4 regions of the Yersinia antarctica genome follow, and region 1 is predicted to be linked to each of the others. Evidence: predicted binding sites of a transcription regulator. Region 1 holds the regulator's gene; each other region holds the start of a gene.

Region 1 (8,282 bases):
CATCGCGATATCCCCCTGCATCCCGCGCTAAAATTTGACATAATGCGCGCTGAATTCGATGAAGATAAGAAACTGATGGCAGATAAAAGTGATCTTAACGCCCTAAGTGGCCGTTTTCGTGGGTATTACCCCGTTGTAATTGATGTGGAAACCGCCGGTTTTAATGCGCAAACCGATGCATTATTAGAAATTGCTGCCGTAACCTTGCAGATGAACAAGGATGGTTGGTTATTACCCGATGAAACGCTGCATTTCCATGTAGAACCATTTGAGGGTGCCAATCTGCAACCAGAAGCACTGGCATTTAATGGCATTGACCCAACCAACCCTTTGCGTGGTGCTGTGAGTGAATACGATGCTTTGCACGCCATCTTTAAAGCCGTGCGTAAAGGGCTGAAAGATCAAGGTTGTAACCGAGCTATTATCGTGGCACACAACGCCAATTTTGATCACAGCTTCGTGATGGCTGCTGCTGAACGCGCCAGTTTGAAACGTAACCCGTTCCACCCATTTGCAACCTTTGATACTGCGGCGCTCAGTGGGCTGGTGCTGGGGCAAACTGTGCTGGCGAAAGCCTGCCTGACGGCAGGTATTCCGTTTGATAGTAGTCAGGCGCACTCCGCATTGTATGACACCATGCAAACGGCAAAATTATTCTGTGAACTGGTCAACCGCTGGAAAAAACTGGGTGGCTGGCCTATACCGGCGGGGGAATCCGAATAGCGCAGTGTTCACGAAATAAGATTGTTCATGAGAGAAGACGCAACAATTTTACGTTCAAAAAAGGTGGCCCAAAGGCCACCTTTTTATTTTTGTCACAGAAAACACACATGCCCTATTCTGCGGCAGGCTTTTCTTCTTGTGCTCGGTATTTGTCAGCGGTTTCTTTCAACAACTGTTGTAGTTCGCCACGCTGATACATTTCCATCAAAATGTCGCAACCGCCGACCAATTCACCATCAACCCACAATTGTGGGAAGGTTGGCCAGTTAGCATATTTTGGCAGTTCCGCACGAATATCCGGGTTTTGCAGGATATCAACATAAGCAAAGCGTTCGCCACAGGCAGACAGCGCCTGCACAGCCTGAGCCGAGAAACCGCAGTTTGGCAGCTTAGGTGAACCCTTCATATAAAGCAGGATTGGGTTTTCTGCTATCTGGCGCTGGATTTTATCAATCGTCGTCATTTCTTGCTTCCTCAAGCCATATAGTGGCTACAATACTTAGAACCTATCCATTAGGGCTGTTTTATTATTGCGTCCGGCCTATTGTAGCGACTGTTACCACTGGAATAAAACGCCATCTTTTGCAGGGGCTTTACTCCGTGGACGAATGGTTATATTGTCAGCTACAAATATGTGCATTTAGAATAACATTTTTGATCCCATCACTTCACTATTATCTTCTTTATGGGATTCCCCCTGCGGCTTCAAGTAGGAAAGAGATAACTCGTTGACGTATGGTTGATTTAAGTCCATTAGACGTGTGAAAAAGCGACAATATCTAAGCCATTAATGTTTTCTCACAATATCGATTAAGATCCTGTCGCTCTCTGCTTTTTTATATCGTGAGTTTCGGCAATACTGTGACTCTTCATATTCATCTCAGGGCAAGGTTGGTAGCGTTATTATGCGTTTAATATTTACGCTGTTTGTGCTGCTGTTTACCCAGCTATTTTTAAATCTGGCGCATGCGTCGCCGCAGGCTCATGTGTCTGCTGAGCAGAAGAAAGGACAGGTCAGCCAGGCCAGCCCTGATGATCGTAAAAAACGTAAAGCAGATAAAAGTACCAAAAAAGTAAAAGTAGCCAGCAATAAAACCCCTACCAGCAAAGTGACTACCAATAAAACAGCAACCAGCAGCGATAAAAAGAAAATTGCCGCCGGCACGACTAAAACCATTAAAAAGAAAACGCAGGAAGTCAGTAAAATCGCTACAAAAAAAACCAGCAATACGAAAAAAACCAATATTAAAACTGCAGCCAATAAAAAAGTGACTGCAGGTAAAAAAACAGAAAGAGTCGCTTATGGCCGACACAGAAATAAAACCCAAGGCAAAGCGGCTACCGAATTAGTCGCCAATAGTAAAATCAAGCTCAGTCCAGCGCATAAAAAACGCTATCAACACGCCAAACAGACCGCGATGAGCAAACTGATGAAGCAAGTCGGTAAACCTTATCGTTGGGGTGGCACCTCTCCTAATACCGGATTTGATTGCAGCGGGCTTATCTATTACGCCTATAAAGACGTGATCAGAATAAAAATGCCGCGTACCGCGAACGAGATGTATCACTTGCGTGACGCCGCCCCCGTCAAACGTGCTGAGCTGGAGAGCGGGGATTTAGTGTTCTTCAATATTGCCAACCGTGGCGTCGCCGACCATGTAGGCGTCTATCTGGGTAACGGTAAGTTCATTCAGTCCCCACGCACTGGTGAAGAAATTCGTATCAGTATGCTGGACAATGACTACTGGCAGGATCATTACGTTGGCGCACGCCGTGTGGTCACACCGAAAACCATCCGCTAAGACTTCAGTTTGCGCCCGGTTGTCCTACCGGGTGCTGATGGCACAATAACGCCCCTGCACTTGTTATCCCCATGGCATAACGGTGATACAATCACCCATCAAACAGTATGGTTATATCTGTCATTCCTGTTGAAAGTTGTTAAGATTAATACCCACAACAAAAATACAACAATTAAGCTTTAACCGCTCTTCGCCACCTCACTGCCCGTGGCAATTGATGTGATTTGAGGAGCAAACACCCTGAGCAACCCCGAAAGGAGAGAGCGATGTCTTTTGAATTACCGGCATTACCCTATGCGCAAAATGCGCTAGAGCCCCACATCTCAGCTGAAACGCTGGAATACCACTACGGCAAGCATCACAACACCTATGTGGTTAATCTCAATAACTTGATTAAAGACACTGAGTTTGCGGGTAAGACGCTGGAAGAGATTGTAAAAACCGCTAATGGCGGGATCTTTAATAATGCGGCCCAAGTCTGGAACCACACCTTCTACTGGCACTGCCTGTCACCTAACGGCGGCGGCGAACCTACGGGCAAAGTTGCCGATGCCATTAATCAATCATTTGGTTCTTTTGCTGAATTTAAAGCACAATTTACTGATGCGGCAGTAAAAAACTTTGGTGCGGGCTGGACCTGGCTGGTTAAAAAAGCAGATGGCACACTGGCGATTGTCAGTACGTCTAATGCAGCAACTCCACTGACCACCAACGATAAACCAGTGTTAACCGTAGATGTGTGGGAACATGCTTACTATATTGATTACCGCAATGCGCGGCCAAAATACCTGGAAAACTTCTGGGCACTGGTTAACTGGTCTTTCGTTGAGAAAAATTTAGCCTGATACGGCAAGAAGAGTGACAACCCATCGTCGCATTACGCGTAAAAATAATTAAGGGCGGGATTAACCCGCCCTACTTATCACTTCACACCGGCAAGCGGTTTAATTAATTCATTACCGCCACGAAGCTAAAGACAATAATCATCGCCAGCGCACCAACAGTCGTAATCAGCGACATTTTCAGATTGGTATCCATAAAAACTCCTTAGCCGGTTAGTTTGTAGTAGGGAAAAGGCACATAGTTAGTGTGTTAAATTATTTTCCCACAGTTCAGAAAAAAAATCTTGTGCTCATTACGCACTTTATAACTTTGATTACCCCTTTCACTTTTCCTCCAGATCAGCCAAAATTCGCAGTTCATAACTGCATACCGACTAATAACGTCCAATAAATACTCTCAGACAATCAGCTGATTTAACTTCCCAGCCTAATATCGTGTTTTTGTCTGAGCGGTTTTCGGGTTATGCAGGCAAACGATTAACATAATACTTACCCTACTGTAACCGGTAAGCTTAGGAGTCATTCTTTTTATGGCAACGATTAAAGATGTGGCCAAACACGCGGGTGTGTCCACCACCACCGTTTCGCACGTTATCAACAAAACTCGTTTCGTCGCCGAGAATACCAAGGCTGCGGTGTGGGCTGCCATTAAAGAACTGCATTATTCACCCAGCGCTGTAGCCCGCAGTTTGAAAGTTAATCACACTAAATCAATTGGTTTACTGGCAACATCCAGCGAAGCGCCCTATTTTGCCGAAGTGATCGAAGCGGTCGAAAATAGTTGTTATAGCAAAGGTTATACCCTGATTTTATGTAATTCTCATAATAATCTGGACAAGCAAAAAGCTTATCTGGCGATGTTGGCACAAAAACGTGTCGATGGGTTGCTGGTGATGTGTTCAGAATATCCTGAGCAGCTACTCGGGATGTTGGAAGAATATCGCAATATCCCAATGGTCGTCATGGATTGGGGAACCGCACGGGGTGATTTTACTGACTCGATTATTGATAACGCTTTTGAAGGCGGCTATTTGGCGGGCCGTTACCTGATTGAGCGCGGTCATCGTGACATTGGGGCTATCCCCGGCCAGTTAGCCCGTAATACCGGTGGTGGCCGCCACCAGGGCTTCCTGAAAGCACTGGAAGAAGCAAATATTACCCTGCGTGATGAGTGGGTGGTCCAAGGGGATTTTGAACCGGAATCCGGTTATAAAGCGATGCATCAAATCCTGACACAAAAACATCGCCCAACGGCGGTGTTCTGTGGCGGCGATATTATGGCCATGGGCGCGATATGTGCTGCTGATGAGTTGGGCCTACGGATACCACAAGATATTTCGGTGATCGGGTATGATAATGTGCGTAATGCGCGCTATTTCTCGCCGGCGCTTACCACTATTCACCAGCCCAAAGAGCGCTTGGGCGAAACGGCCTTTGCCATGTTACTTGACCGTATTGTCAGCAAACGTGAAGATTCGCAGACCATTGAGGTACACCCTAAACTGATTGAGCGCCGTTCTGTCGCTGATGGCCCGTTCCTCGATTATCGCCGTTAATCCTCTCCTGCCGGTAGTGTTTAGCTCTATCGGCGGCTAATCTTGCCTCATTAATCCTCAGTCATTGATTGATAACTCACTGTCATCTTTCAACCATTCGGTATTAAGTGTGACACTGTCACCTAGATATTCCAGCAGCCAGGCCAATGCTGGTGAATGGTTGTTCTGCTCCCAGGTCAAGCAACATGGACTATCGGGCAACGGTTCAGCCAGCGTCAGTGCCGCTAGCTTCCCTTGCTCAATCAACGGCGATACCATGTGTGCCGGCACCATCCCGATGCACAATCCTGCACACAGGCAATCGATTCCCGTTGCCCAGTCCGGGGCGACCAATCGCTGCTGGTTTGCTAAAGTCCAGGTGTCACGTTTAGGTAAATTACGGGCGGTATCTTCCAGGCAAAGTGAGGGATAAGGCCGTAACTGATTATCGCTAAGTGGCTCGGTTAATTGGGCTAAAGGATGATCGACACTCACCACACAATGCCAGCTTAAAAAGCCCATATCGCGAAAGATGAACCGCCCACCGACCGGGATCGCGCGGGTCGCACCAATGGCCATTTCCGCCTGCCCATCCACCAGCGCATCCCACACACCGTTGAATACTTCATAGCGTACCCGCAGTTCAATATCAGGAAAATGTCGGTAAAAATCCAACACTAAACGGCGACTACGCTGTGGTTTAACAATTTTATCTATTACTATATTTAACTGCCCACGCCAACCATTCGCCACCTGTTGACACTGACGGCGTGTGTCATTCATTTTTTTGATAACATCTCGCGCATCTTTAATAAAAACCACGCCAGCTTCGGTTAATTCCACATCGCGATGACGTCGTTCAAACAACGGAACGGCCAACCACTCTTCCAACTGGCGCACCGTATAACTAATCGCAGACGGTACGCGGTGCAATTCTTGAGCAGCAGCACTGAAACTCCCAGTACGGGCTACTGCGTCCACCACATCCAGTGAATATTCAGACCACATAGTTTTTCACCTTTTTACATCACCAATTTGCTATCAAATTTTTTAATAGCATGGTGCAAATATTACCGTTTCACAACAGAATATCGCAGCGGATAGAATGCCCTCCGCAATTAATTTTCTATAACAGAAGTTTTGCCTGCAAAAATTATAATTTAGCCAACGTCATTGGAGCCGCTGCTAACACCTCTGCGGTTTCAAGGACCAAGGATATAAAGAGAAATAAAGAATGAAAACGTCGTCTGGTTTTATGTTCTATCTGGCCGGTCTGAGTATGTTGGGCTATTTGGCCACTGACATGTATCTACCCGCTTTTGGCGCAATGCAACAAGAGCTTCAAACGTCTGCCGGCGCCATCAGTGCCAGCTTAAGTATCTTCCTCGCCGGTTTTGCTATCGCTCAGCTTATCTGGGGACCCGTATCGGATAAGTTAGGCCGTAAACCGGTACTGTTAGCCGGTTTGGCGTTATTTGCCATCGGTTGTCTGGGGATTTTATGGGTTGAAAATGCGACACAATTATTGGTACTCCGCTTTATTCAAGCGGTAGGGGTGTGTTCTGCTGCTGTAAGTTGGCAGGCGTTAGTGGTAGACCGTTATCGCGATGGCAAGGCCAATCGCGTGTTTGCCACCATTATGCCGCTCGTAGCACTCTCTCCCGCGTTAGCTCCGCTACTGGGTGCCTGGTTATTAAACCACTTCAGTTGGCGTTCAATTTTTGTAGTGCTACTGGCCGTTACGTTGCTGCTATTGATCCCAACGGCGCGGTTGAACGAACGCAAAAAAACCGCACAAGATAATGCTGCACGCATTAGCACCAACATCAGTTTCTGGCAGTTGCTTAAGTCGGCAACATTTAGTGGCAACGTGATGATGTTTGCTGCCTGTAGTGCCGGTTTCTTTGCCTGGTTAACCGGTTCACCTTTTATTCTGGGTGATATGGGTTATAGCCCGAATGTCATCGGATTAAGTTATGTCCCCCAGACCCTGGCCTTCCTGTTAGGTGGATTTGGTTGTCGCAGTGCTCTTTCCCGAATCAAGGGTAATACCTTGCTGCCGTGGCTGTTGGCGGGATATGCAATCAGCATGATTGCACTTTATCTGATAGCAACGTTAACCACGCCGACGCTGCTGACCTTACTTATTCCATTCTGCATAATGGCGCTGGTGAATGGTGCCTGCTACCCTATTATCGTAGCGAATGCATTAATGCCTTTTCCAGCTAACACCGGTAAAGCAGCCGCGCTGCAAAATACGCTTCAGCTCGGGTTATGTTTTGTTGCCAGTATGTTGGTATCGGCCTATATCAGCCAGCCATTGCTGGCAACAGTGACCGTGATGCTGTCGACCGTGGTGCTGGCGTTTTTAGGATATGGCATTCATTGCTACGCATTGCGAAAAGAAAAAAATGATACTAATCCGATGCCCAACGTCATCGGTGTTACAGCAAAGCAACAAACGAATGAACCACGGTGAGCCTGGATAAGGAATGATTCGGGTCGGAAATCGATTTGAACGCTGCAAGCGGCAGCCTGATAGAGGCGAGACCCAAGGATGGGCTAAGTAACGAGAGCCGCTAACACCGCGGTAGCGTCAAGGACGAAGTGAATTAATTTCCAATAGAAATAGTCACTAAGGAACACGTGAGCCGGGTGTGATTTATTATTGAGAAAGCCTCCCGGCAAGCCTATACTCGATTTAACCAATTACGATATCATTAAAAAAAAGCATTATCTTAAGTACTTTCTGTGCGCGTGGATTGCGTCACATTTACGCTTATGGATGAGTTACCCTAAATCAATCTTTATTAGGGTTTCTTCTTAATCTTCCTCTGTCCGTTATGGATATTAGACACCAAGGTCACGACAACCTTATTGGTATGAATCTGCATATATCGCGGGTCATAAGTCAGAAGAAAGTGATGGAGAAGCTATGAGTTCATCCTGTATAGAAGACCAGAGTATTCAAGAAACCCCTTGGTTTCGCATTGTACAAGAAATGCTGAATCGGGCTGATATTGAAATCAATGGCTCACGCCCTTTCGACATTCGAATCAATAACCCAGACTTTTTCAAACGAATACTTCAAGAAGGATCTTTGGCATTAGGTGAGAGTTATATGGACGGCTGGTGGGAATGTGACCGCTTGGATATCTTTTTCCAACGGGTTCTCAGGGCTGGCCTGGAAAATCAACTTCCACACCATCTCAAAGATACTTTACGCATTGCTGCTGCGCGTATTATTAATTTGCAATCAAAGAAAAGAGCCTGGATTGTTGGCAAAGAACATTACGATCTGGGTAATGATCTGTTTAGCCTAATGCTCGATTCGAATATGCAATACTCATGCGCTTACTGGAAAGATGCCACGACCCTTG
Region 2 (8,282 bases), 460 kb from region 1:
GTGGCCGCAGAAATCCGTGAGCGGCACCAAGATGATCCACAAGCCATGGCTATCTTTGAAGATACTGATTTTGATGATCATGATGAATCTGATTATCGCCGTGATAATGAGCAAGATGCGGATGACATTGAGGATCCGTACGAGGGATAAGCTCGGGATAGCAACTGATTAAACCCGCCGTTAATTGGCGGGTTTTTTATGGGATAACCAGATGAACGGGCTGAGGGTTACCCACTGACCACGACAGCCGCTGCGGCTCGTTTCGCTACTTCGATGGCGGTAGTGATATCATCAGCGACGGCCAGCGCCACCCCTAAACGCCGTTTGCCGGCAATGTCAGGTTTACCAAATAAGCGAATTTGCGTATCGCCAGTCAACGCAGTTTCTAAGCCATGATAAGCAATATTCTGGCTGGTCAATTCAGGTAAAATAACCGCTGAAGCGGCCGCGCCATATTGACGGATAGTGCCAATCGGGAAACCAAGAAATGCCCGGACATGTAATGCGAACTCAGACATATTTTGTGAAATTAACGTCACCATGCCGGTATCGTGCGGGCGCGGTGACACTTCACTGAAAATCACTTCATCGCCACAAACAAATAATTCCACGCCAAATAAGCCATAACCGCCGAGAGCTTTCACCACCTGAGACGCGATCGCTTTTGCGCGCGCGAAGGCGGTCTCACTCATCACCTGTGGTTGCCAAGACTCACGGTAGTCGCCATCTTCCTGACGGTGGCCAATAGGCGCACAAAAATGGATGCCATCAACAGCATTGATTGTCAGCAGGGTAATTTCAAAATCAAAACGAACCAAGCCTTCAACAATCACTCTGCCACCCCCGGCGCGGCCACCTTGTTGGGCATAATCCCAGGCGGTTTGCAGTTGACCTGCATTGCGGATCAGACTTTGGCCTTTACCGGAAGAACTCATTACTGGCTTAACGATACAGGGATAACCCACTTCACTAACGGCCTGACGGAATGCGCTATCAGTGTCGGCGAAACGGTAGCTAGAGGTTGGCAATTGCAGGGTTTCTGCCGCTAAACGGCGAATGCCTTCACGGTTCATCGTCAGCCGGGTTGCCTCGGCACAAGGCACGACCCGTTGGCCCATCATCTCGAGTTCAACCAGCATATCGGTGGCGATAGCTTCTATTTCTGGCACGATATAGTGCGGTTTTTCCTGTTCGACCAACTGTTTCAGCGCCGAGCCATCCAGCATATTAATTACATGGCTGCGATGGGCAACATGCATGGCGGGTGCATCTGCATAGCGATCCACGGCAATCACTTCCAGCCCCAGTCTTTGGCATTCGATAGCCACTTCTTTACCCAACTCGCCAGAGCCAAGCAACATGACACGGGTAGCGCCTGGGCGCAGAGCGGTTCCAATAGTTAGCATAGTTAGGTACCTACATCAGTGGGATAGTTGCACATTTATTTGTCGCGCGATCAATTTTACGGGCGCCAGTATACGGCAAAATGGCAACGAAAACGATTGCGTATCTGGCGAATGGCAGTGAGTCGATATCAATATATGCGCAGCGCATTGCGTATTTGGTTTGTTTTTTGCGGTTTAACTCCGGCAATGCCCCCATTTCTGGTATTATCGCGCCAAAATCTTGCGCTTGCCTTCAGGCTGTCGCTGCCATTCCATCCAGTTATAAGAGTTACTGCCGTGAGCACAACTTCCTTTTCTTCCCTGACGCTGCCTGCTGAGCAGTTGTCCAATCTTAATGAACTTGGCTATACCGAGATGACACCGGTACAGGCTGCGGCTTTACCGGCAATCCTCAACGGGCAGGATGTCCGGGCAAAAGCCAAAACCGGCAGTGGCAAAACTGCGGCATTCGGTATTGGTTTACTCGATAAAATTGCGGTCGGTGAGTTTGTTACCCAGGCATTGGTACTGTGCCCGACCCGTGAATTGGCTGATCAGGTCAGCAAAGAGTTGCGCCGATTGGCCCGTTTCACGCAAAACATTAAAATCCTGACCTTGTGCGGTGGCCAACCGATGGGGCATCAATTGGATTCACTGGTACATGCGCCACACATTGTTGTGGGCACGCCGGGGCGTATTCAGGAGCATTTGCGTAAGAAAACACTGGTACTGGAAGATCTTAAGATTCTGGTATTGGATGAGGCTGATCGCATGCTGGATATGGGCTTTACCGATGCCATCGACGATGTCATTGCCTATACCCCGCCACAGCGCCAAACCCTACTGTTCTCAGCTACCTATCCGGTCGGTATCGAACGAATCAGTGCGCGAGTTCAACGCCAACCAATCAATGTTGAAGTTGATGATGGCGATGAAGTTCCTGCCATTGAGCAGGTGTTCTTTGAAACCACCCGCGAAAAACGTTTGCCGCTACTGATATCAGTTCTCAGTCATTATCAGCCGAGTTCTTGTGTGGTTTTCTGTAACACCAAGAAAGATTGCCAAAGTGTCTATGAAGCATTGGAATCTCGTGGAATCAGTGTGCTGGCTTTGCATGGTGACTTAGAACAACGTGACCGTGATCAGGTGCTGGTGCGTTTTGCCAACCGCAGTTGTCGTGTGCTGGTGGCAACCGATGTAGCAGCCCGAGGCCTGGACATTAAAGATCTGGCGCTGGTGGTTAACTTTGAGCTGGCCTTTGACCCAGAGGTTCACGTGCACCGTATTGGTCGTACTGGTCGGGCAGGGATGAGTGGTCTGGCGGTTAGCTTGTGTACACCACAAGAGATGTCCCGCGCGCATGCCATTGAAGATTATCTGCAAATAAAACTGAAATGGACCCCGGCGGAACAGGTGAGCCGTAGTGCTAACACGATGCTAGAGCCTGAAATGGTCACGTTATGCATTGATGGTGGGCGCAAAGCAAAAATTCGCCCAGGTGATATTTTAGGTGCTTTAACCGGTGAGGCCGGTCTGACCGCTGCTGACGTCGGTAAGATTGATATGTTCCCAGTCCATGCCTATGTTGCAATCCGTAAAGCCAGTGCCAAACGTGCCTTACAGCAATTACAACAAGGCAAGATTAAAGGCAAAAACTGCAAAGCCCGTTTATTGAAATAATTACACGAAGGGGAGATGACTGTTGCATCCCCCCGACAACTCACACTATACTGTTTATATGTACAGTTACTTGTGGGCGTGAAAGACATGAAAAGGACATACAGCAATGGCCGTTGAAATAAAATTCGTCGTGGTAAGACAGGGTGAGGAAAAAATGACTTTCACAACCAAAAAAGAAGCCGATGCTTACGATAAAATGCTGGATTTGGCTGACAATTTGTCTGAGTGGCTGTCACAGGCTCCCTTAACCCTTGAAGAAGATCAACGCGAAGCGCTGAGTTTCTTCCTGGCAGAAAATAAAGAGGCTTTGGGGCAAATTCTTCGAGGTGCTAACCCTGCGACTCCTGTCGATGGGCAAGCAAAAGTGAAAGCGGAAAAGAATGTACCAGAGAAAAAAAACAAATCTGAAGAAAATCAAGCCGCTTAATTTGCCAACTTTCAGCAGAAAGTGAAAAAGGGATCTAAAATGAATCGTGAAATCACCTTCTTTAGCCGATTTGAGGCGGATATTCTGGCAGATCGTAAGACGATCACCATCCGGGATAGCAGTGAATCCGATTTCCGCCCAGGGGAAACCTTGCGCGTATGTCGCAATGAAGATGGCGTATTCTTCTGCCACATTATGGTCAAATCAGTCACGCCAATCACGCTGGAGGCACTGTCTGACCGTCATGCGGAGCAAGAAAATATGTCATTGGATGAGCTGAAAAAGGTGATTAAGGAGATCTATCCTGGGCTGGAACAGTTTTATGTGATTGAATTTACGCGGTGTTAATTAAACGGCGTTATCATTATTACCCTGCAACGCTGTTCACTCTGTAACCTACCTTTCAATCATCGTTCCTACCATAGGATAGAAATAATAATATTTGGAGGAATGATGAGAAAGACAGGATTAGCCTTGGTATTGATCACTGCATTGGCGGGTATCACCAGTGGTGTACAGGCCCAAGAGCCGCGAGTAGCGAAATTACCTGCTTGCCCCGGTTTAAACCAATCTCAGGTAGCAACGCAGGTTAAGCGAGATTTTCTGCAAAACAGAATTACGCGTTGGGAAGCGGATAAGAAACAATTGGGTACTGATAGCCCAGTGGTTTGGATTAGCGCGGTAGACATTACAGGTCAGGATGATGTCTGGCAGGTTCCAATGACTGTTCGTGGTAACAAGGGTGACAAAACCTACCAAGTGGTACTTGACTGCAAAGCTGGCAGCATTACCTATAATGGTCCTAAATAGGTATACCTCTCATTAGTAATTGACTCAAATAGGTCTGGGTAGAATAACGTCTGCATAAAGTTAATAGCTGCCAAACAGGTGCTGGAGGAAACGTATCTGGTACCTGTTTATCCCCCCTCACGGCGGATACTCTCTCAGGTCTCTTTTATAATCATATTTATCATTTAATTAGCTCCCTTCAGCTAAATTATAAGCATATGCTGGTGCTTGGCATCCACAGGTAATCGTGTCACTCTCGCGTTAACGAACACAGATGGATAACTCAATCAATGACCATACCTCCAAAGGCCGATAAACGCCCTTATCCAATAACTATGCACGGCGATACCCGTGTAGATGACTATTATTGGCTACGTGATGACGAGCGTACTGACGCCGATGTTCTGAACTACTTGCAAGCTGAAAATGATTTCACCAACGCAGTGTTGCAGCCACAACAACCTTTGCGAGAAACCCTGTATCAAGAGATGGTTTCGCGAATTCCGCCACAGGAAGAATCAGTCCCCTATATCCGCAACGGCTATCGCTATCAGACGCGTTTTGAGCCGGGTAATGAATATGCTATTTACGTGCGTCAACCGGTTTGGGCTGATAGCAGTTGGGAAACGTTATTGGATGGCAACCAACGGGCAGCGGACAGTGAGTTTTATACCTTGGGTGGGTTGGATGTTAGCCCAGATAATCATCTATTAGCGGTTGCAGAGGATTTCTTATCGCGTCGCCAATATGATATTCGGGTGAAACATTTGCAAAGTGATGTTTGGCACGAAGAAGTTATCAGCAATACCTCAGGTAGTTTTGAGTGGGCCAATGATTCAAAAACGCTCTATTACGTGCGCAAACATGAAAAAACATTACTGCCTTATCAAGTGTATCGCCATGTAGTAGGAACCGACCCTCAATTGGACCAACTTATTTATCAGGAAACTGACGATACATTTTATGTTGGGCTGGAAAAAACCACATCTGAACGTTTCATTGTTATTAATCTGAGCAGTACCACTACATCTGAAATCTTGTTGCTGGATGCTGATAAGCCTGAATCCGCACCACAGATGTTTGCACCGCGCCGTAAAGACCATGAATACGGGTTGGACCACTATAAGCAACATTTTTATTTACGCTCAAATAAAGATGGCAAGAATTTCGGTTTGTACAAAATAGCCGAAGAAGGTAAGGAACAACGTGATTTTGCCGATGAATCTCAATGGGTGTCATTAATCGCGCCAACAACTGATGTTATGTTGGAGGGCTTCAGCCTATTCCGTGATTGGTTGGTAGTGGAAGAGCGTAGTGAAGGGCTGACGCATTTACGACAGATTCACTGGGCCACTGACGAAGAGAAATACATTACTTTTGATGATCCAACCTATGTTACCTGGTTGGCTTATAACCCCGAGCCAGAAACAGAATTGCTGCGCTATGGCTACTCCTCTATGACTACACCAAGTTCAATGTTTGAACTTAATATGGATGCAGGTACGCGCCAGCTACTGAAACAGCAAGAAGTGAAGAATTTCACCCCGGAAAAGTATCGCAGCGAGCGGATATGGGTCACTGCAACCGACGGCGTAAAAGTGCCGGTTTCATTGGTTTATCACCAAGATCACTTTGTTTCAGGTAGTAATCCACTGTTGGTTTATGGCTATGGCTCATATGGCAGCAGTATGGATCCCGCATTCAGTGGTAGCCGATTAAGCCTATTGGATCGTGGTTTTGTCTTCGCTCTGGCTCATATTCGGGGCGGCGGAGAATTGGGACAGCAGTGGTATGAAGACGGTAAATTGCTCAACAAGTTAAATACTTTCAACGATTTTATCGATGTTACCAAAGCATTGATAACTGAGGGTTATGGTGATGCTAACCGTGTATTTGCCATGGGAGGCAGTGCTGGTGGCTTGTTGATGGGGACGGTCATCAATCAGGAACCCGGGTTATATAAAGGCGTAGTGGCACAGGTGCCGTTTGTTGATGTGGTAACCACCATGTTGGATGAATCGATTCCTCTCACCACTGGCGAGTATGATGAATGGGGCAACCCGAACGATAAGGCGTATTACGACTATATTAAGCAATACAGTCCTTATGATCAGGTAAAGGCTCAGGATTATCCGCACATGCTGGTGACTACCGGCTTACATGATTCACAGGTTCAATACTGGGAACCGGCAAAGTGGGTCGCCAAGCTGCGTGAAATGAAAACGGATGACCACCAATTATTGCTCTACACCGATATGGATTCAGGTCATGGCGGTAAATCAGGCCGTTTCAAAGCGTATGAAGACATCGCTTTGGAATATGCATTCATACTGGCTTTGGCTTAATCTAGTCAGGAATATTACGTCAGGTAATAGGTCAGGGTATGGCGCATATCTGGCGTAAGGTCAGTTATTGAAGCTAACATCCAACGCAGATAGTCCGGGTCTTGCCGGGCTATCTGTTCAATGCTTTTGCCCCGGTATTTCCCAAATTTAAATGTCTGTAATAACAGCGGCTGCTGTGTTATCTCGGCCATTTGTTCGGCGTTCCAACCAGAGTCTTGCATAATGCGCTGTAATAGCGCCGCAGTGACATAGCAGTCGTATAAAGCACGATGCGGGTATAGATTATCCGGTACTGAAACATTCAGTCGCAAAGCGTAACGCAGATATTGATTACTGTGCTTAATGTCAGGATAGAGCATTCGTGCCAGCTTAAGCGTACAAATCCATTGGCCGCCCATCTCCGGTAATACCCCACGATCAAAAGGCGCATTATGGGCAACATAATATGGGCTGCCTTGATATCTTCTAATCGCCACCGCAATTCGTGGTTTGCCTTCTACCATTTCTTCAGTGATATGGTGGATTACCATCGCATCAATGCTGATTGGTCGGTCTGGACTAATCAGATCACTCATAGGGTTAGCCAATGCTCCATCAACTAAATCAATAGAAGCAACCTCAACAATCCCACCGGCTAAACCACAGGTTTCGGTATCGATAACACGAAAATACATTTCTATCCCCCACCGACTATTGCTAAATAATAGCAACAAAAAACCCGCCTAATATGGCGGGTTGACTGACGAGACGAAAAGCCCGTTTATTCTGCGCTGGTAGAAGATGACTTCTTAGCGCGTTTCTCCGCTTTTTTCTCAGCTGGAGTTTTTAGTGGCTTTTTCTTCGCGTTCTTTTTGCTGTCCATTCCCTTACTCATGGCTTGCCTCTCTTTACCTTCGGTTAGGTTGGTACGCCCACCTATTAACCACCTTATGAGGGTAAGTTGCAAGGAGATAAAGCATCAATGCAATTAATCTATTGTTTAACAACAGTATTATTAAATCTTAATTTATCTTGTTACCGTTTAAATCGTGTTATCCCGAGGATATAACTGCGCAGAATGCATTGAGATATGGCGTAATTATCGCCAGTTGGAGGAATTAATTGGCTGATTGGCGTAAATGTGATGTTTTATCGTTGACCCTGCGTGCTGTATAGGCTTTGATAACTTTAATGTCTAATAACAAACATGGAAAAATAATGGAACAATTACGTGGGCTTTATCCAGCGTATGAACCCTACGACAGTGGTTTATTAGACACCGGCGATGGGCATCAGATTTATTGGGAACTCTGTGGCAACCCAGAAGGTAAACCAGCTGTATTTATACATGGTGGACCGGGAGGGGGTATTGCACCTTATCACCGGCAACTTTTTAACCCTAAAAAATATAAAGTGCTGCTGTTTGATCAACGTGGATGTGGTCGTTCAAAACCCCACGCCAGTCTGGACAATAATACAACCTGGCATTTGGTCGATGATATCGAACGGCTACGCAAAATGGCGGATGTAGATAAGTGGCTGATCTTTGGTGGTTCATGGGGCTCAACACTCGCATTGGCTTATGGTGAAACACACCCCGAACGGGTCAGTGAGATGGTTCTGCGTGGAATTTTCACACTACGCAAAAAAGAGTTGAATTGGTACTACCAGGATGGG
Region 3 (8,282 bases), 1.6 Mb from region 1:
TTTACCCAACCGCCAACCAAAAGCTTGCTGCAATTGCGCCACAAAACGGGCGTCATCCCAACTATCGACCTGCTGCTTTTCGTGTTTAGCGTGACACCAGACCAGCGAGCTACGCCCTTCAGACATCGGTAATAATGCCAGCGGCCCATTGCGGGTAAAACGCTCAAAAGCCCGACCTGCCGGTAGTTCGGAAGTCGTAATATTGGCAATCACGGCGATCTGTTGATAGTCCTGCTGCTGCCACTGAATATTACAAGCCCGCGCCAGTGCCGAATGAGATCCGTCGGCTGCCACTAGCAGCTTTGCACTCAGTTGTTGGCCGTTATCCAGCGTCACACCGGCTGATGCAACAGTACGAACCACATCTACCACTTTAGCCGGGCAATGCAGCGTCACTCCCGGCGCTTTCTGCAATAAGGCAAACAGCCTTTTACCGGCATCATGTAGCTCAATAACATTACCCAGTGCCGCAACACCATAATCAGCGGCGCGTAAGTTAACAAAACCCGAATGACCGCTATCACTAACATGAACATGTTCAATGGCGGTGGCACAATCAACCAGATGCGCCCAGATACCAATGCGCTCCAGTTGTTGGCAGGTGCCTTGTGCCAAGGCAATCGCTCTGGCATCAAAACCCGGATGCTGCCTGCTATCAGGAAGTTGTGCTTCAACCAAAGCAACCGGTACCCGCCCTTTGGTGAGGGATGAAATAGCCAGCGCCAGAGTTGCTCCGGCCATACCACCACCAACAATGATTACGCTCATCAGTTATCTCGCTGCCGCCATCAGGGCTTCAATGGCATCGGGATCTTTCACCACACCGGCGGTCAGATTTTCATTGCCGTCAGCAGTAATCACGATGTCATCTTCGATACGAATACCAATACCACGGTATTCTGGCGGTACATCAGCATCTGGGGCGATATAGAGACCCGGCTCAATGGTCAGCACCATTCCCGGTTCCAAAATGCGGCCACGGTCACTATTGGTATAATCACCGACATCATGCACATCCAATCCTAACCAGTGGCTTAAACCATGCATAAAGAAGGGGCGATGCGCTTTTTCAGCGATCAATTGCTCGATATCACCTTTTAGAATGCCCAAACCAACCAGACCCGTAATCATAATGCGCGCCACCTCCTCGGTGACTTCGCGGATACTGGTACCCGGGCGGAACAATTCTATTGATTTATTAATCGAGGCCAGAACGATGTCATAAATCTCACGTTGTGCTGGCGTGAATTTGCCGTTAACCGGGAAGGTGCGGGTGATATCACCGGCATAGCCACGGTATTCACAACCTGCATCAATCAGCACTAACTCACCATCCTGCAATTCACTCTCATTTTCGGTGTAATGCAAAATGCAGCCATTCTCACCACCGCCAACGATAGTGTTATATGCCGGGTAACGCGCGCCATGGCGGGTGAACTCATGCAGAATCTCCCCTTCCAACTGATACTCAAACATACCTGGGCGACATTTTTCCATCGCGCGAGTATGGGCTAGCGCACTGATTTCACCGGCGCGGCGCATCACAGTAATTTCTTCAACTGACTTAAACAGGCGCATTTCATGCAACCATGGACGCCAGTCAGTTAGCGTGGCCGGTGCACGTAAATTTTTACGAAAACCGTTACGTAATCTTTCCAGCGCGGCAAAAACAATTTTATCTGCATAAGCATATTGCCCCTGCGCGTGATAAATCACATCAAGGCGATTGAGCAACAAATAGAGCTGTTCGTCGATTTCATCGAAGGATAATGCGCGGTCAACACCTAACTTGAGGGGGGCCGCATCTTGCCCTAAACGGCGGCCAAACCAGATCTCGGCGGTTAAGTCCCGCACCCGGTTAAACAACACGCTGTGGTTATGGGTCTCATCGCTTTTTACCAGAATCAACACCGCCTCCGGTTCATTGAACCCCGTCAGGTAGCTAAAATCGCTATTCTGACGATAAGGGTATTCGGAATCCGCACTGCGCGTAGCCTCCGGTGCGGCGAAAAACAGTGCTGCACTGCCCGGGGCCATCTTCGCCAACAGCGCCTGACGGCGGTTCTGGTATTCTTGCTGAGTCATCACACCCTCCTGGAACATCCGATTTAATCGACTTAATTCAACATATTACACCATATCATTTAATGTAGTGTTGGCTTACGCATCTCTGGTGCAGTCGGCTTCTGTTGAGTAAATTCGATATGGCACAAAATAGCCGCCACACGCACATACTCAATAACTTCTTCTAATGATTGAGCCAGCTCTTCTTGATCTTCATCTTCGTCGTAGCCTAATTGGGCAATATTACGTAAATCATCAATGGCTTCACCCACTTCATCTTTCACCTGCGCCAATTTCGGTTGCAACATACCCAAACCTAACAGGAAATGGTTGACCCAACCTGATAATGCGTCAGCACGGTCAAAAACCGAGATATCGTCCCCTTCAGGGATAAGCAACTGGAACATAAAACCTTCGTTCTCCAGCGCTTCTTGTGTTGCTTCATGTAACTGTTGTAACGGCAATCCCAACGCTTGTGAAAAGGCAACGCCCTCATTGGTCAGGTCATGTACCAGCGTGCGCCAGCCATTGTCTTTACTGCCACCACAGAGCATGCCGCTGATCAGGCCATGCATTTCTGCGGGGGTTAATGCTACCGCTTGCTGGCTTAACGCCAAGGCAAGTGATTGGTAAGTTGGTAATGTATTCTCTATAGACATGCGTATTGGTCATCGTTGGCAGGATAAGTTCGTGTTATGCTACCACCAAGAAAGGTCGCTATACCAGAAAACGCAACGCGCTAGACCCTAATACCCAACGGGTATTAGGGGTTGAATCTTGGTATCGATATATATATAGTGACGCCCGCTTTGCAACTACGAGCATTTTGCCTCTGGTTTACAAGGTTGGCGCGAAAATTAGTCAGGAAGGTGGCATGTCTGCACAACCGGTAGATATTCAAATTTTTGGTCGCTCGTTAAGAGTCAATTGTCCGCCAGAACAACAAGACGCGTTGAACATGGCAGCAGAAGATCTTAACCAACGGTTGCAAGATCTCAAAGTTCGCACTAGAGTCACAAATACTGAGCAGTTAGTTTTTATCGCAGCATTGAATGTCTGTCACGAATTAGCTCAGGAAAGGTTGAAAACCCGTGACTATGCATCCAATATGGAGCAACGTATTCGGATGTTACAACAGACCATTGAACAGGCGTTGCTTGAACAAGGTCGCATCTCTGAACGTCAGGATGCACAGTTTGAATAAATCTCTGTTGAATGATAGATTCAGCAGTGAGTAAAAAATTTCTCTGAGGTGTTTGCCAGCGGGCCAGTCCCCTGAGCCGATATTTAATACCAACAGAATGTAGTGACTCCGTAACTGGTGCGCATGCTCGGTCCGCCGAGAAGCCTTAAGGTTGCGACGCTGCGTTCACCTTGAACCATGGGTTCAAGGGTTACAGCCTGCGGCGGCATCTCGGAGATCCTCTCTTTATCGATTAACCAGCATTTGGGGTTATCACGTTCGTTTTACATTGGCTGTCTACTGGCATCAGCAATATATCTTCCGAATCAATAAAATGTCTTTTTAATCAAAAAATTATCCTTTAAATTAACAACATATTTTTGAATAAATAATATGCCTTTGACTGCGCAATATGCCCTTGAGCGACAAAAGATTCGTAGTGAGATTCGTGAACGTCGGCGTCTGTTGACTGCGGAACAACAGCATCAGTCAGCGCATCTGGCGGCAAAGCATATCGCTGAGCATGACAGAATCCGTCAGGCTAACACCATTGCCGTGTTCCTCTCCTTCGATGGTGAACTCAATACCCGCCCCATTATTGAGCTGCTATGGCAGCAACAAAAACAGGTTTATCTGCCGGTTTTGCACCCTTTCAGCCCCGGTAATTTATTATTTCTGCGTTATCGCCCTGATAGCACGCTTATCCGTAATCGCCTGAAAATCCTTGAACCACAATTAGATGTGCGAGAAGTTCTGCCACTAAACCAATTGGATATGGTAATAACCCCGTTAGTGGCGTTTGATAGCCTCGGGCAACGTTTAGGTATGGGTGGTGGCTTTTATGACCGTACGCTGCAACACTGGCAGCAAGGGCGCCCTTATCCTATTGGCCTGGCCCATGATTGCCAATGGGTAGAGCACTTGCCCTGTGAGCTTTGGGATGTACCATTGCCAGAGATAGTGACACCAACAAAAGTGTGGCAGTGGTAAGAGATAATCCTGCAAAATAAAAAAACACCCGATATTTTATAGATAGCGGGTGTTTAGTCATTCAATACAAATAGTTATTAGTAAAGCAAACGAGCACGGATAGTTCCCGGGATCGCCTTCATCGCCTGCAATGCTTTTTCTGCATTTTCCGCATCATCAGTCTCAACATCAATGACGACATAACCGATTTCAGCACTGGTTTGCAGATACTGTGCCGCAATGTTGACATTCTGTTCGGCAAAGATTTTGTTAATGCTGGTCAGGATGCCTGGGCGGTTCTCATGGATATGCAACAGACGGCGGGTATTATCGCCGTGAGCAGGCAGAGAAACCTCAGGGAAGTTGACCGCAGACAGCGTTGAGCCGTTGTCGGAATACTTCGCCAGCTTACCTGCCACTTCATCACCGATATTTTCCTGCGCTTCCTGAGTGGAACCACCAATATGTGGTGTTAGCAACACATTATCAAACTCGCACAAGGGTGAATTGAACGGGTCCTTATTAGTTGCAGGCTCTTCAGGGAATACGTCGATTGCCGCGCCTGCCAAATGATTGCTGGCCAACGCATCACATAAGGCCGGGATATCGACCACGGTACCGCGTGAGGCGTTAATCAGCATCGCACCCGGCTTCATCAGAGCCAACTGTTCAGGGCCAATCATGTTTTTAGTGGAGTGGTTTTCCGGCACATGCAGGCTAATCACATCACTCATATTCAGTAGATCAGACAGGTGACGCACCTGCTGTGCATTCCCTAACGACAGTTTATTTTCGATATCGTAGAAAAATACTTTCATCCCGACACTCTCTGCCAGAATCCCGAGTTGGGTACCGATATGACCATAACCGATAATGCCCAGCTTCTTGCCACGGGCTTCATAGGAACCCACCGCCAGCTTGTTCCACTCACCACGGTGAGCTTTGGCGTTAGCCGATGGAATGCCTCGGAACATCAGCAGTAACTCGCCCAGTACCATTTCAGCTACCGAACGGGTATTGGAGAAAGGTGCATTGAATACCGGCACACCGCGTTTGGTAGCCGCTTTTAAATCAACCTGATTGGTACCGATACAGAAACAACCTACCGCGACTAATTTTTCTGCTGCCGCAAAAACTTCTTCAGACAGATGCGTACGCGATCGAATGCCGATGAAGTGAGCATCTTTGATCGATGCTTTCAGTGATTCGGTGTCTAAGGCACCTTTATGATATTCAATATTGCTATATCCGGCAGCACGCAGATTATCAACCGTGCTCTGGTGCACCCCTTCCACTAACAGAAACTTAATTCTGTCTTTCTCCAGTGATACTTTTGCCATGTCCCCGACCCTATTTTCAGACTTCAGATGTGGCTGCCGCTATCGAATGAATCCGGTCAGCACCCTGTCAACATAACAAATATTACGCGGGCAGCAATACAAACGATTGCCTGCCAGCCAGCATAACAATCAGTGTCAATGTTAATTTATGGAATAAAAAACTGGCGTGAAGAGGGTTAATGGCAGGTTAATAAAACGAAATGAAGAAATGTGATATATATCACCAAATTTAGCGATTTTAAGAAAAGATATTTAAAGGCAAAAAAACTTTCAGGATGAAGTAGCGAACCTCATCCTGAGAGCGAGTTAACCGATCACTTTAATTTTATGGTCTTAACGCCGTCGGCGGTGCCAATCAGTGCCACATCAGCCCCCCGATTAGCAAATAGGCCGACCGTAACGACACCGGCAATACCATTGATTTTATTTTCTAACGCAATGGCATCCAAAATACTCAGATTGTGGACATCCAAAATAACGTTGCCGTTATCAGTCAGGACGTTCTGACGATACTCCGGTAAGCCACCCAGCTTAACCAGTTCACGAGCCACATAAGAGCGGGCCATTGGGATAACTTCAACCGGCAGCGGGAACTTACCCAGTATAGCAACCTGCTTGGACGCATCCGCGATGCAGATAAACTGACGAGCAATAGCAGCAATGATTTTCTCGCGGGTCAGCGCAGCACCACCGCCTTTGATCATCTGCATCTGGTCGTTAATTTCATCAGCGCCATCAACATAGATATCCAATACATCCACTTCATTACAATCGAATACGTGGATGCCGTAACTTTTCAGTTTGGCAGTAGAGGCATCAGAGCTGGAAACCGCCCCCTCTATCTGGCCTTTGATGGAGCCAAGTGCGTCAATAAAATGTGCTGCGGTCGAGCCAGTGCCGACCCCAACGATGGTACCAGGTTTTACATAATCTAATGCTGCCCAGCCCACTGCTTTTTTAAGTTCATCCTGAGTCATGGTAAGTTCACGCCTTGATGTGAAAGAAAACCTGAGGTCATTATAGAGCATCCGCAGTGGTGATTGTGTGAATAAAGCCAACTCGCGTGGTAGTTAATTCTAGCCGGATCACAGTTATGCCGGTTTATTTGTGGCTGACACCTTGGCATCCTGTCATAACAAACTGGCTAAAATGTGGCATAGTGCTGTATCGACTTAATATTTGGAGAGATGACTCCGATGAAACGCCCAGACTACCGTACGCTACAAGCGCTGGACGCGGTGATCCGTGAACGCGGTTTTGAACGCGCTGCACAAAAACTTTGCATCACCCAATCGGCGGTATCTCAACGCATCAAGCAGTTGGAGAATCTGTTCGGACAACCGCTGCTGGTGCGCACCGTGCCACCACGGCCAACCGAACAAGGGCAGAAACTGCTCGCGTTACTGCATCAGGTTGAGTTACTGGAAGAAGAGTGGCTGGGCAATGATAATGGCGGAGATACACCACTGTTATTGTCGCTGGCAGTGAACGCCGACAGTTTGGCGACCTGGTTGCTACCGGCATTGAAACCGGTGCTGGCTGATTCCCCTATCCGGCTGAATTTACAAGTCGAGGATGAGACTCGAACTCAGGAACGGTTACGTCGCGGCGAGGTTGTGGGTGCTGTCAGTATCCAACCTCAACCGCTCCCCAGTTGTCTGGTTGATCAACTCGGTGCGCTGGATTACCTGTTTGTCGCCTCCAAACCTTTCGCTGAGCGTTATTTCCCTAATGGCGTAACCCGCTCGGCATTGTTGAAAGCGCCAGCGGTGGCGTTTGACCATCTGGATGATATGCATCAGGCGTTTTTACAGCAGAACTTTGATTTATCACCGGGCAGCGTGCCCTGCCATATTGTTAACTCTTCCGAAGCTTTTGTGCAGTTAGCGCGACAAGGAACCACCTGTTGTATGATCCCGCATCTGCAAATCGAGAAAGAGCTAGCTTCAGGCGAATTAATCAATCTGACGCCAGGATTACTGCAACGACGAATGCTGTTCTGGCACCGGTTTGCACCGGAAAGCAGAACCATGAGAAAGGTGACTGACGCCCTGTTGTCTTATGGGCGTCAGGTATTACGGCAGGATTGATTTATTTAGCGGTACTGGTCGCAGTTTGGAGTTCAAACACGACATCAACCTGATCATCAAAATGGATGGTCTGCTGTTCGTAAGTTTGTGCGGCATCGGTGGCTGGTGCCGCTTCAGCGCTTTTAAACATGCGTGCTACCGGCATAGGCTGGTAGTTAGCGACGTGGTAACGAATGCTGTAGACCGGCCCAAGTTTAACTTTGAATCCATCAGCCAATGATCCTGCCTGGCTGATAGCATTTTCAATGGCTTTTTTACGCGCCTGCTCACGGTATGTGTCCGGGTTTGCTACCCCGAGTTCCACCGCACGGATCTCGTTTAGACCAGACTTCAGCGCACCATCTAGCAGCTCATTCAACTTATCCAGTTGGCGTAATGTTACCTGAACCTGGCGCACGGCACGGTATCCCTTCAAGACCGCTTCACCGCTTTTCTGGTAATCGTATTCAGGTTGAGTACGAATATTGGCAGCATTGATATCTTTCTTTTCAATGCCACTTTTACGTAAGAAATCAAAATATTGCGCGACCCTGGTATCCGCCTGTTTTTTGGCATCTGCCGCATCTTTGGCAGATACACTGACTTCAATAGCGATAGTGGCAATATCCGGTGTCGCATCAACACTGGCGGTACCGG
Region 4 (8,282 bases), 970 kb from region 1:
GGCAACCATCATTGGACCAATCTACCCTTACCAAACGTACCTTTGGCAAATGCGGCGACAGCTTTGGCCGTATTGCACTATTCTGGCCTGCCTTTAAGCGATAAGGTTATTCGCCAGGGCTTGTTGGCTGCCAGTTTGCCAGGGCGTTTTCAGGTTGTCAGTGAGCAACCACTGCTGATTTTGGATGTAGCCCATAACCCGCATGCAGCACGTTATCTCACCGACAGGCTGGCTCGATTGCCAAAACACGGTAAAGTACGGGCTGTGGTAGGTATGCTATCAGATAAAGATATCGGCGGGACGCTGGCCTGTTTATCTGAACAAGTCGATGAATGGTACTGCGCACCGCTTGAAGGGCCGCGTGGGGCGACGGCGGAGCAATTAGCCGAGCATTTGGAGTTATCACGCCAGTTTAGCGATGTAGAAACGGCCTGGCGTCAGGCTATGTTGGATGCAAAACCACAGGATGTGGTTATTGTCTGTGGTTCTTTCCATACTGTCGCTCATGTGATGGCTGTATTGGATTTATGACAGCCTGAATTTGTGACAACTTGAGTTTATCAAGGCATTGAATTGGGAGTGCGAGTGGCAAGTAAGTTCCAGAACCGTTTAGTCGGGACCATAATTCTGGTGGCGTTAGGCGTGATTGTGCTGCCGGGGCTACTGGATGGTAAAAAGAAGCATTATGAGGATGAGTTCGCCGCTATCCCATTAGTGCCAAAACCAGGTGATAGTCAGGAGATCGATGCGGTTGGTCCGGTCAGTCAACCTCTGCCTATTGCTCCACCGGAAGGTGCGGCGCAAGCCGTGGATGTCCCCAAAGATGATTCCGCCTCTCAGGCTGCTAATGATGCTGGTAACCCTCCGTCTGAACCGACTATCGTGGCACCGCCAGTGATACAGAGTAAGCCGGTTGAGGTGAAACCTGTTGAGAAGAAACCGGTTGAGGTCAAATCGCTACCGGTAGAGAAAAAACCGCAGGAAGTAAAACCTAAACCTGAGGTTAAACCGGACGTTCAGCCGGAAACTAAACCGGTCACAGAAGAAAAAGCACCGGTAGGGCAGGCTTATGTCGTCCAACTGGGCGCGTTGAAAAACGCAGCTAAAGTGAATGAAATCGTGGCGACGCTGCGCTTGTCAGGTCATCGGGCGTTTACGGTGCCTACAACGCCGGTTCAAGGCCAAATAACCCGTGTGTATGTCGGGCCAGATGCGTCAAAACAAAAATTGCAATCTGCGCTGCCAGAGCTTAATTCATTAAGCGGCCTGAATGGGCAAGTTAAGCCCTATGGCACGGCGCGTTAAGGTTTATGCCGAGAGTTAAGATATCAGGGTGTACGGGGTTTTTGAGCTAAGTTTGTGCGGCGATTGTTGTTTTTAAAATCGCCGCACTTTAATTTGTCGCGGGTAAGAATTCCCCTACGCAAACGTTTTCTTTTTCTGTTAGAATTCGCCGCGAACAGGATGCAGCGGCGATTTCGTCATTGGAATAGTCATGGTCTGGATTGATTACGTCATTATAGGGATTATCGGATTTTCTGCATTGGTCAGCTTAATCCGGGGTTTTGTCCGTGAAGCATTGTCACTTGTAACATGGGGATGTGCGTTTTTTGTTGCCAGCCATTTTTACACTTACCTTGCTGTCTATTTCACGCGTTTTGAAGATGAAGTAGTTCGCAACGGAATTGCCATCGGCATTTTGTTCATCGCGACATTGATCGTCGGGGCTATTGTTAACTATGTGATTGGTTCGTTGGTTGAACGTACTGGTTTATCAGGAACTGACAGGGTGCTGGGTGTCTGTTTTGGCGCGCTGCGAGGTGTTCTGATAGTCTCTGCCATGCTGTTCTTTCTGGATACGTTTACCGGCTTCTCACAGAGTGTTGACTGGAAACAGTCACAATTAATCCCGCAGTTCAGTTATATAATCAGGTGGTTCTTTGACTACCTGCAGAGCACGTCGAGTTTCTTACCGAATCAATTACCGATTCGGAGCGGCTTATGAGGAAAAGACAACATGTGCGGTATTGTCGGTATCGCCGGTTTTGCACCGGTAAACCAGTCGATTTATGATGCGCTGACGGTGCTTCAGCACCGAGGCCAGGATGCTGCGGGCATCGTTACCATTGATGCCCATAATGGGTTCCGGCTGCGTAAAGCAAACGGCTTGGTGAAGGATGTATTTGAAACCCGGCATATGCTGCGCTTACAGGGGAATATGGGTATTGGCCATGTTCGTTACCCGACGGCTGGCAGTTCCAGTGCTTCCGAGGCTCAGCCTTTCTACGTTAACTCACCGTTTGGCATCACTCTCGCTCATAACGGTAATCTGACTAACGCTCACCAACTGAGAAAGAAATTATTCGAAGTTTCTCGCCGTCATGTGAACACCACTTCTGACTCGGAAATTTTGCTGAATATTTTTGCCAGTGAATTGGACCGTTTCCAACATTATCCATTGGAATCAGACAATATTTTTGCTGCTGTTGCCGCAACACATCAGTTGATCCGTGGGGCATACGCTTGTGTTGCGATGATTATCGGCCACGGGATGGTCGCGTTCCGTGACCCTAACGGTATTCGCCCGCTGGTTATTGGTAAACGCACGTTAGTTGATGGCCGCAATGAATATATGGTCGCTTCTGAAAGTGTGGCATTGGATACCCTTGGCTTTGAATTCCTGCGGGATGTTGCGCCGGGCGAAGCTGTGTATATCACGGAAAAAGGCCAGTTGTTTACCCGCCAGTGTGCTGAAAATCCGAAATACAATCCGTGCTTGTTTGAGTATGTGTATTTTGCTCGCCCAGACTCCTTTATGGATAAAATTTCTGTTTACAGTGCGCGCGTGCGCATGGGCCAGAAGTTGGGTGCCAAAATTGCCAAGCAGTGGGAAGATCTGGATATTGATGTTGTCATTCCTATCCCGGAAACATCTTGCGATATCGCGCTGGAAATCGCCCGTATTCTAGATAAACCGTACCGCCAGGGGTTTGTGAAAAACCGTTATGTTGGCCGTACCTTTATCATGCCGGGTCAGCAGGAACGTCGTAAATCTGTGCGCCGTAAACTGAATGCCAACCGCGCAGAGTTCCGTGATAAGAACGTCTTATTAGTGGATGACTCTATCGTGCGTGGCACCACATCAGAACAGATTGTCGAGATGGCGCGTGAGGCTGGGGCGAAGAAGGTCTATTTCGCCTCTGCGGCACCGGAAATTCGTTTCCCGAATGTGTATGGCATTGATATGCCAAGTGCGAACGAATTGATTGCCCATGGTCGTGAAGTGGATGAAATCCGCCAGTTGATTGGTGCCGATGCACTGATTTTCCAGGACCTTAGCGATCTTATCGAGGCAGTACGCGAAGATAACCCAGACATCACCCAGTTTGAGTGCTCGGTCTTTAACGGCGTTTACGTGACTAAAGATGTCGATCAGAGCTATCTGGAATATCTTGAATCGTTACGTAACGATGATGCGCAGGCATTACGTAATCATAACGAGGCCGAGAATCTGGAGATGCATAACGAAGGGTAATACCCGTTATCTTTCAGGTTGCAGATGTGTTGGCCTCGACCAATCCACGGATCTTGCGATGCGGTCGCTGTTTAGTGCCTTGCTGCAACTTGAAATTTATTGGGTATCTTCAGTTATCGGCAGAGTGTGAATCAAAAAGGTGCAACCAGCGTTCCGGCGCGGTGCACCTTTTTTGTTATCTAGCCGAGGGCCATGGGTATTGTGGCAAAACGGGGCCAATAACTTGCTAATCCGTACTTGATACGGCAAAGTCGGGCGATATTTCTTTATGTTATGCTCACTCTATAAGGCATAACGTCAGTGCGAGGCTATACCCCATGAAACGACTTATTATCGGCATTAGCGGTGCCAGCGGTGCCATTTATGGCGTACGGCTGTTACAGGTGCTGCAACATGTCGAGGGTGTGGAAACTCATCTTATTCTCAGTAATGCGGCGCGCCAGACGCTGGCGCTGGAAACGGAATTTAGCGTGAAGGATGTGCAGGCACTGGCCGATGTTGTACATGACTCACGTGACATTGCTGCTTGTATCTCATCCGGATCATTCAAAACGCAAGGTATGGTTATTTTACCCTGTTCAATCAAAACGTTATCTGGAATTGTCCATAGCTATACCGAGGGTTTGCTGACCCGCGCCGCGGATGTGATCTTAAAAGAGCGCCGCCCGCTAGTGTTATGTGTGCGTGAAACCCCGTTGCATTTAGGGCATTTACGCCTGCTGGTACAAGCCGCTGAGCTGGGCGCTACCATTATGCCGCCAATGCCTGCGTTTTATCATCGACCACAAACCATTCAAGATATTGTTGATCAGACCGTTAATCGGGTTATCGATCAATTTGACATCGAACTGCCTGAAGACCTGTTTACACGATGGCAAGGCAATAATTAACATTTTTCCCTTAATTGATACATTTGTGCAACATCGCACTGAAATGGGGCGGATTATGCACCACAATGATCCTGTTTTAGAACGCGTATCATGGCATGAGTGTGGTATTCGATTTTTGTATACGACTTGATGCCTGTATTTCGTGGTGATCGTGCTAGTTAAGCGGTGGTGGAATTAGCTTTCCTACCAGATGATTACTGGCACGATTACTGCAAATTGATTTATGAACGCTCTGGGTTGTACAGAACATTAACGCGCTTTCTGGCATCGAAAATCAATTTGAGGGTTATGTATGAATAAGAAGATGTTGGTTCTTCCGCTAGTCTTAGCATTAGCTGCTGCCAGCAGTGCTTTTGCTGCCATTCCGAAAGATGTCAAAATTGGTACTGATCCAACTTATGCTCCTTTTGAATCCAAAAATGCCAGTGGTGAATTGGTAGGTTTTGATATCGATATAGCAAAAGAGTTATGCAAACGTATCGATACTAAATGTACTTTTGTTGAAAGTGACTTCGATGCATTAATCCCATCACTCAAAGCCAAAAAAATCGATGCCATTATCTCCTCACTCTCCATCACGGAAAAACGCCAGAAAGAGATTGCTTTCACCGACAAACTCTACGCTGCCAATGCCCGTTTAATCGCGACCAAAGACAGTAAAATAGAGCCAACATTAGTCGCCTTGAAAGGCAAACGTGTTGGGGTGTTGCAAGGCTCTACGCAGGAAGCATTCGCCAATGCTGAGTGGCAGCCAAAAGGTATCGATGTGGTTGCCTATCAAAATCAGGACTTGATCTACGCTGACTTGGCTTCAGGGCGCATTGATGCGGCTTTCCAGGATGAAGTTGCAGGCAGTGAAGGTTTCCTGAAACAAGAAGCGGGTAAAGGCTATGCTTTCGCTGGCCCATCAGTAAAAAATGATCAGTTCTTTGGCGTAGGTACCGGTATGGGCTTGCGTAAAGATGATGCGGAACTGAAAGCGGCGCTGGATAAAGCCTTTGCAGAAATGCGCAAAGATGGCACCTACGACAAGCTCGCGAAAAAGTATTTCGATTTTGATGTTTACGGCGGTTAAGCACCTTTGCCGTTAGAGCCTCTGCCAAGAGTGGCAGGGGCCTCTACATGCAATTAAACATAGCAATTAACCAGACTCCTTACTCAGTAAAACAGGATAACCCAGATGCTGGATGGATATTCGAAACTGATATTTGAAGGTGCGCTGGTGACGCTGGAGTTGGCACTGTGTTCAGTGCTGCTGTCAGTGATTATCGGCTTGATTGGTGCCGGTGGAAAGTTATCATCAAACCGGCTGTTATCTGGCTTGTTTGAGTGTTACACCACACTTATCCGTGGTGTACCCGATTTAGTCTTAATGCTGCTTATCTTCTATGGTTTGCAGATAACCCTAAATAGCATTACTGAATCAATTGGTTTTGAACAAATCAATATTGATCCTCTCTCCGCTGGGATTATTACCCTTGGCTTTATCTATGGTGCTTATTTCACTGAAACCTTCCGTGGCGCATATATGGCCGTACCCAGCGGCCAAATTGAGGCAGCGACGGCATTTGGTTTCACCCCTAGCCAGATTTTCCGCAGAATCATGTTTCCTGCCATGATGCGCTACGCACTGCCGGGTATTGGCAATAACTGGCAAGTCATTCTAAAGGCAACGGCACTGGTCTCTATTCTGGGATTAAATGATGTGGTTAAGGCCACACAGTTGGCAGGCAAAGGGACTTACCAGCCGTTTTTCTTCGCTTTAGTGGCCGGAGTGGTCTATCTCATCTTCACCACGGTATCGAATGGCGTATTACTGTGGCTAGAACGGCGCTATTCCCATGGGGTGAAGAGGGCTGAGCTATGATAGAAATCCTGCAACAATATTGGCAAGCGTTGCTCTGGAGCGATGGCTACCGCTTTACCGGGATGGCTGTCACCTTATGGTTACTTATTTCCTCGGTAGTGATGGGCGGGTTACTGGCAATTCCTTTGGCAGTCGCAAGGGTAGCCGAACGGCGTTGGATTCGTTTACCGGTCTGGGTTTTTACTTATATCTTTCGTGGCACGCCTCTATATGTACAATTATTGGTATTCTATTCCGGTATGTACAGTTTAGAGATTGTCCGAGGCAATGACCTGTTAAATGCCTTTTTCCGCAGTGGCTTGAATTGCACTATTTTGGCGCTGACACTGAATACCTGTGCTTATACCACTGAGATTTTCGCCGGTGCCATTCGTTCGGTGCCACACGGTGAAATCGAAGCCGCCAGAGCCTATGGTTTTTCACGTTTTAAATTGTATCGCTGTATTATTTTACCTTCTGCACTGCGTATTGCCTTACCGGCCTACAGTAATGAGGTAATCTTAATGCTGCACTCTACCGCTCTGGCATTTACTGCCACAGTGCCAGATATTCTGAAAATAGCGCGAGATATTAACGCCGCAACTTATCAGCCGTTTTATGCTTTTGGTATTGCTGCCGTACTTTATCTGATTATCTCCTTTACGCTAATTAGCCTGTTCCGCCAGGCAGAGAAACGTTGGCTGGCTCATATAAAACCTCAGGCATCGCATTAAGTACGGAGACCTTATGACTGACACATTAGAAACTAAAATAGCTGAAACCAAACTGTCTGTGACGGAATTGCATAAGCATTACGGTGAACACGAAGTACTCAAGGGCGTTTCACTTTCAGCTAAAGCAGGGGATGTTATCTCCATTATTGGTTCTTCCGGTTCAGGGAAAAGCACTTTTTTACGCTGTATCAACTTTTTGGAAAAACCCAGTGAAGGCTCGATTAGTGTAAATAATCGTGATATCCGTTTGGTACGAGATAAAGATGGGCAGTTGAAAGTTTTTGATAAAAAAGAGCTGCAACTGTTACGCACTCGCCTGACGATGGTATTCCAACATTTTAATTTGTGGAGCCATATGACGGTGTTGGAAAATGTGATGGAGGCGCCGGTTCAAGTCTTGGGGCTGAGTAAGTCAGTAGCCAAAGAGCGAGCTATCCGTTATCTGGATAAAGTCGGAATTGATGAGCGCGCACGCGCCAAATATCCGGTGCACCTATCTGGTGGGCAACAGCAACGCGTCTCCATTGCCCGGGCATTGGCGATGGAACCGGATGTATTACTGTTTGATGAACCCACCTCCGCACTGGATCCTGAATTAGTCGGCGAAGTATTGCGTATTATGCAAAAGCTGGCAGAGGAGGGGAAAACTATGGTGGTGGTAACCCATGAAATGGAGTTTGCCCGTCATGTCTCCAGCCATGTTATCTTTTTACACAAAGGCGTAATTGAAGAGGAAGGCCCGCCGGCTGAACTTTTTGGTAACCCAAAGAGTACCCGCTTGCAGCAGTTCCTTTCTGGTGCACTGAAGTAACATCTCTGCGGGATAGCGATTTTATCTATCCCGCAGCAGTTTGATTAAGCTGAGGGTTTGTGCAGCACATTGCGCAGTGCTTCTTCCAATTCAAAATAACGAAAACCAAAACCGGCCTCTTCCAATCGTTTCGGCACTGCCCGTTGCCCGCCCAGCACTAACGCTGCGGATTCACCCAGTAATAAACGAATCGCGGCGGCAGGTGTGCGGATAACCGCTGGTCTGTCTAACACATCGGCCAGAGTGGCAATAAATTGCTCGTTATGTACCGGATAAGGCGAAACCATATTAAATGGACCCTTGAGGCCATCGGTGGTCAGCAAATAATGGATACCATGTACCATATCATCGATATGGATCCAGGGTAGATATTGGCGACCATCCCCTATCGGGCCACCCAATCCAAGACGTAATAGCGGGACCATTTTGGCTAGTGCACCGCCGTGTGGCGCTAATACAATACCGG

The links. Region 1 encodes PurR, which represses purine synthesis genes. Its sites were predicted from a motif close to CANGCAAACGTTTGCNTG; they were not measured.
Region 2: the regulator PurR is predicted to act here: its motif matches at 1,492-1,509, upstream of purT (formate-dependent phosphoribosylglycinamide formyltransferase).
Region 3: the regulator PurR is predicted to act here: its motif matches at 5,652-5,669, upstream of serA (phosphoglycerate dehydrogenase).
Region 4: the regulator PurR is predicted to act here: its motif matches at 1,421-1,438, upstream of cvpA (colicin V production protein).

The regions. Positions count from the first base shown of each region.
Region 1 is NZ_JBSJQF010000001.1:2,326,798-2,335,079, reverse strand. It holds gene rnt (ribonuclease T) at 43-723, shown strand; gene ACWJJO_RS10755 (Grx4 family monothiol glutaredoxin) at 836-1,186, opposite strand; gene ACWJJO_RS10750 (C40 family peptidase) at 1,629-2,525, shown strand; gene sodB (superoxide dismutase [Fe]) at 2,792-3,370, shown strand; gene cydH (cytochrome bd-I oxidase subunit CydH) at 3,474-3,563, opposite strand; gene purR (HTH-type transcriptional repressor PurR) at 3,898-4,923, shown strand; gene punR (DNA-binding transcriptional activator PunR) at 4,981-5,910, opposite strand; gene punC (purine nucleoside transporter PunC) at 6,137-7,381, shown strand; gene cfa (cyclopropane fatty acyl phospholipid synthase) at 7,838-8,282, shown strand, end outside.
Region 2 is NZ_JBSJQF010000001.1:2,787,896-2,796,177, reverse strand. It holds gene ACWJJO_RS13045 (YoaH family protein) at 1-150, shown strand, start outside; gene purT (formate-dependent phosphoribosylglycinamide formyltransferase) at 228-1,406, opposite strand; gene dbpA (ATP-dependent RNA helicase DbpA) at 1,683-3,065, shown strand; gene ACWJJO_RS13030 (YebG family protein) at 3,172-3,492, shown strand; gene yqfB (N(4)-acetylcytidine aminohydrolase) at 3,532-3,840, shown strand; gene yebF (protein YebF) at 3,946-4,302, shown strand; gene ACWJJO_RS13015 (S9 family peptidase) at 4,572-6,626, shown strand; gene exoX (exodeoxyribonuclease X) at 6,641-7,300, opposite strand; gene pip (prolyl aminopeptidase) at 7,824-8,282, shown strand, end outside.
Region 3 is NZ_JBSJQF010000001.1:3,903,022-3,911,303, forward strand. It holds gene ubiH (2-octaprenyl-6-methoxyphenyl hydroxylase) at 1-768, opposite strand, end outside; gene pepP (Xaa-Pro aminopeptidase) at 772-2,085, opposite strand; gene ACWJJO_RS18140 (YecA/YgfB family protein) at 2,145-2,723, opposite strand; gene zapA (cell division protein ZapA) at 2,939-3,268, shown strand; RNA gene ssrS (6S RNA) at 3,306-3,489, shown strand; gene ACWJJO_RS18155 (5-formyltetrahydrofolate cyclo-ligase) at 3,641-4,237, shown strand; gene serA (phosphoglycerate dehydrogenase) at 4,315-5,556, opposite strand; gene rpiA (ribose-5-phosphate isomerase RpiA) at 5,871-6,533, opposite strand; gene ACWJJO_RS18170 (LysR family transcriptional regulator ArgP) at 6,753-7,646, shown strand; gene ACWJJO_RS18175 (oxidative stress defense protein) at 7,648-8,282, opposite strand, start outside.
Region 4 is NZ_JBSJQF010000001.1:3,300,855-3,309,136, reverse strand. It holds gene folC (bifunctional tetrahydrofolate synthase/dihydrofolate synthase) at 1-531, shown strand, start outside; gene dedD (cell division protein DedD) at 586-1,305, shown strand; gene cvpA (colicin V production protein) at 1,496-2,005, shown strand; gene purF (amidophosphoribosyltransferase) at 2,018-3,535, shown strand; gene ACWJJO_RS15335 (UbiX family flavin prenyltransferase) at 3,853-4,425, shown strand; gene hisJ (histidine ABC transporter substrate-binding protein HisJ) at 4,718-5,500, shown strand; gene ACWJJO_RS15325 (histidine ABC transporter permease HisQ) at 5,606-6,292, shown strand; gene ACWJJO_RS15320 (ABC transporter permease) at 6,289-7,005, shown strand; gene hisP (histidine ABC transporter ATP-binding protein HisP) at 7,019-7,816, shown strand; gene ACWJJO_RS15310 (TIGR01777 family oxidoreductase) at 7,861-8,282, opposite strand, start outside.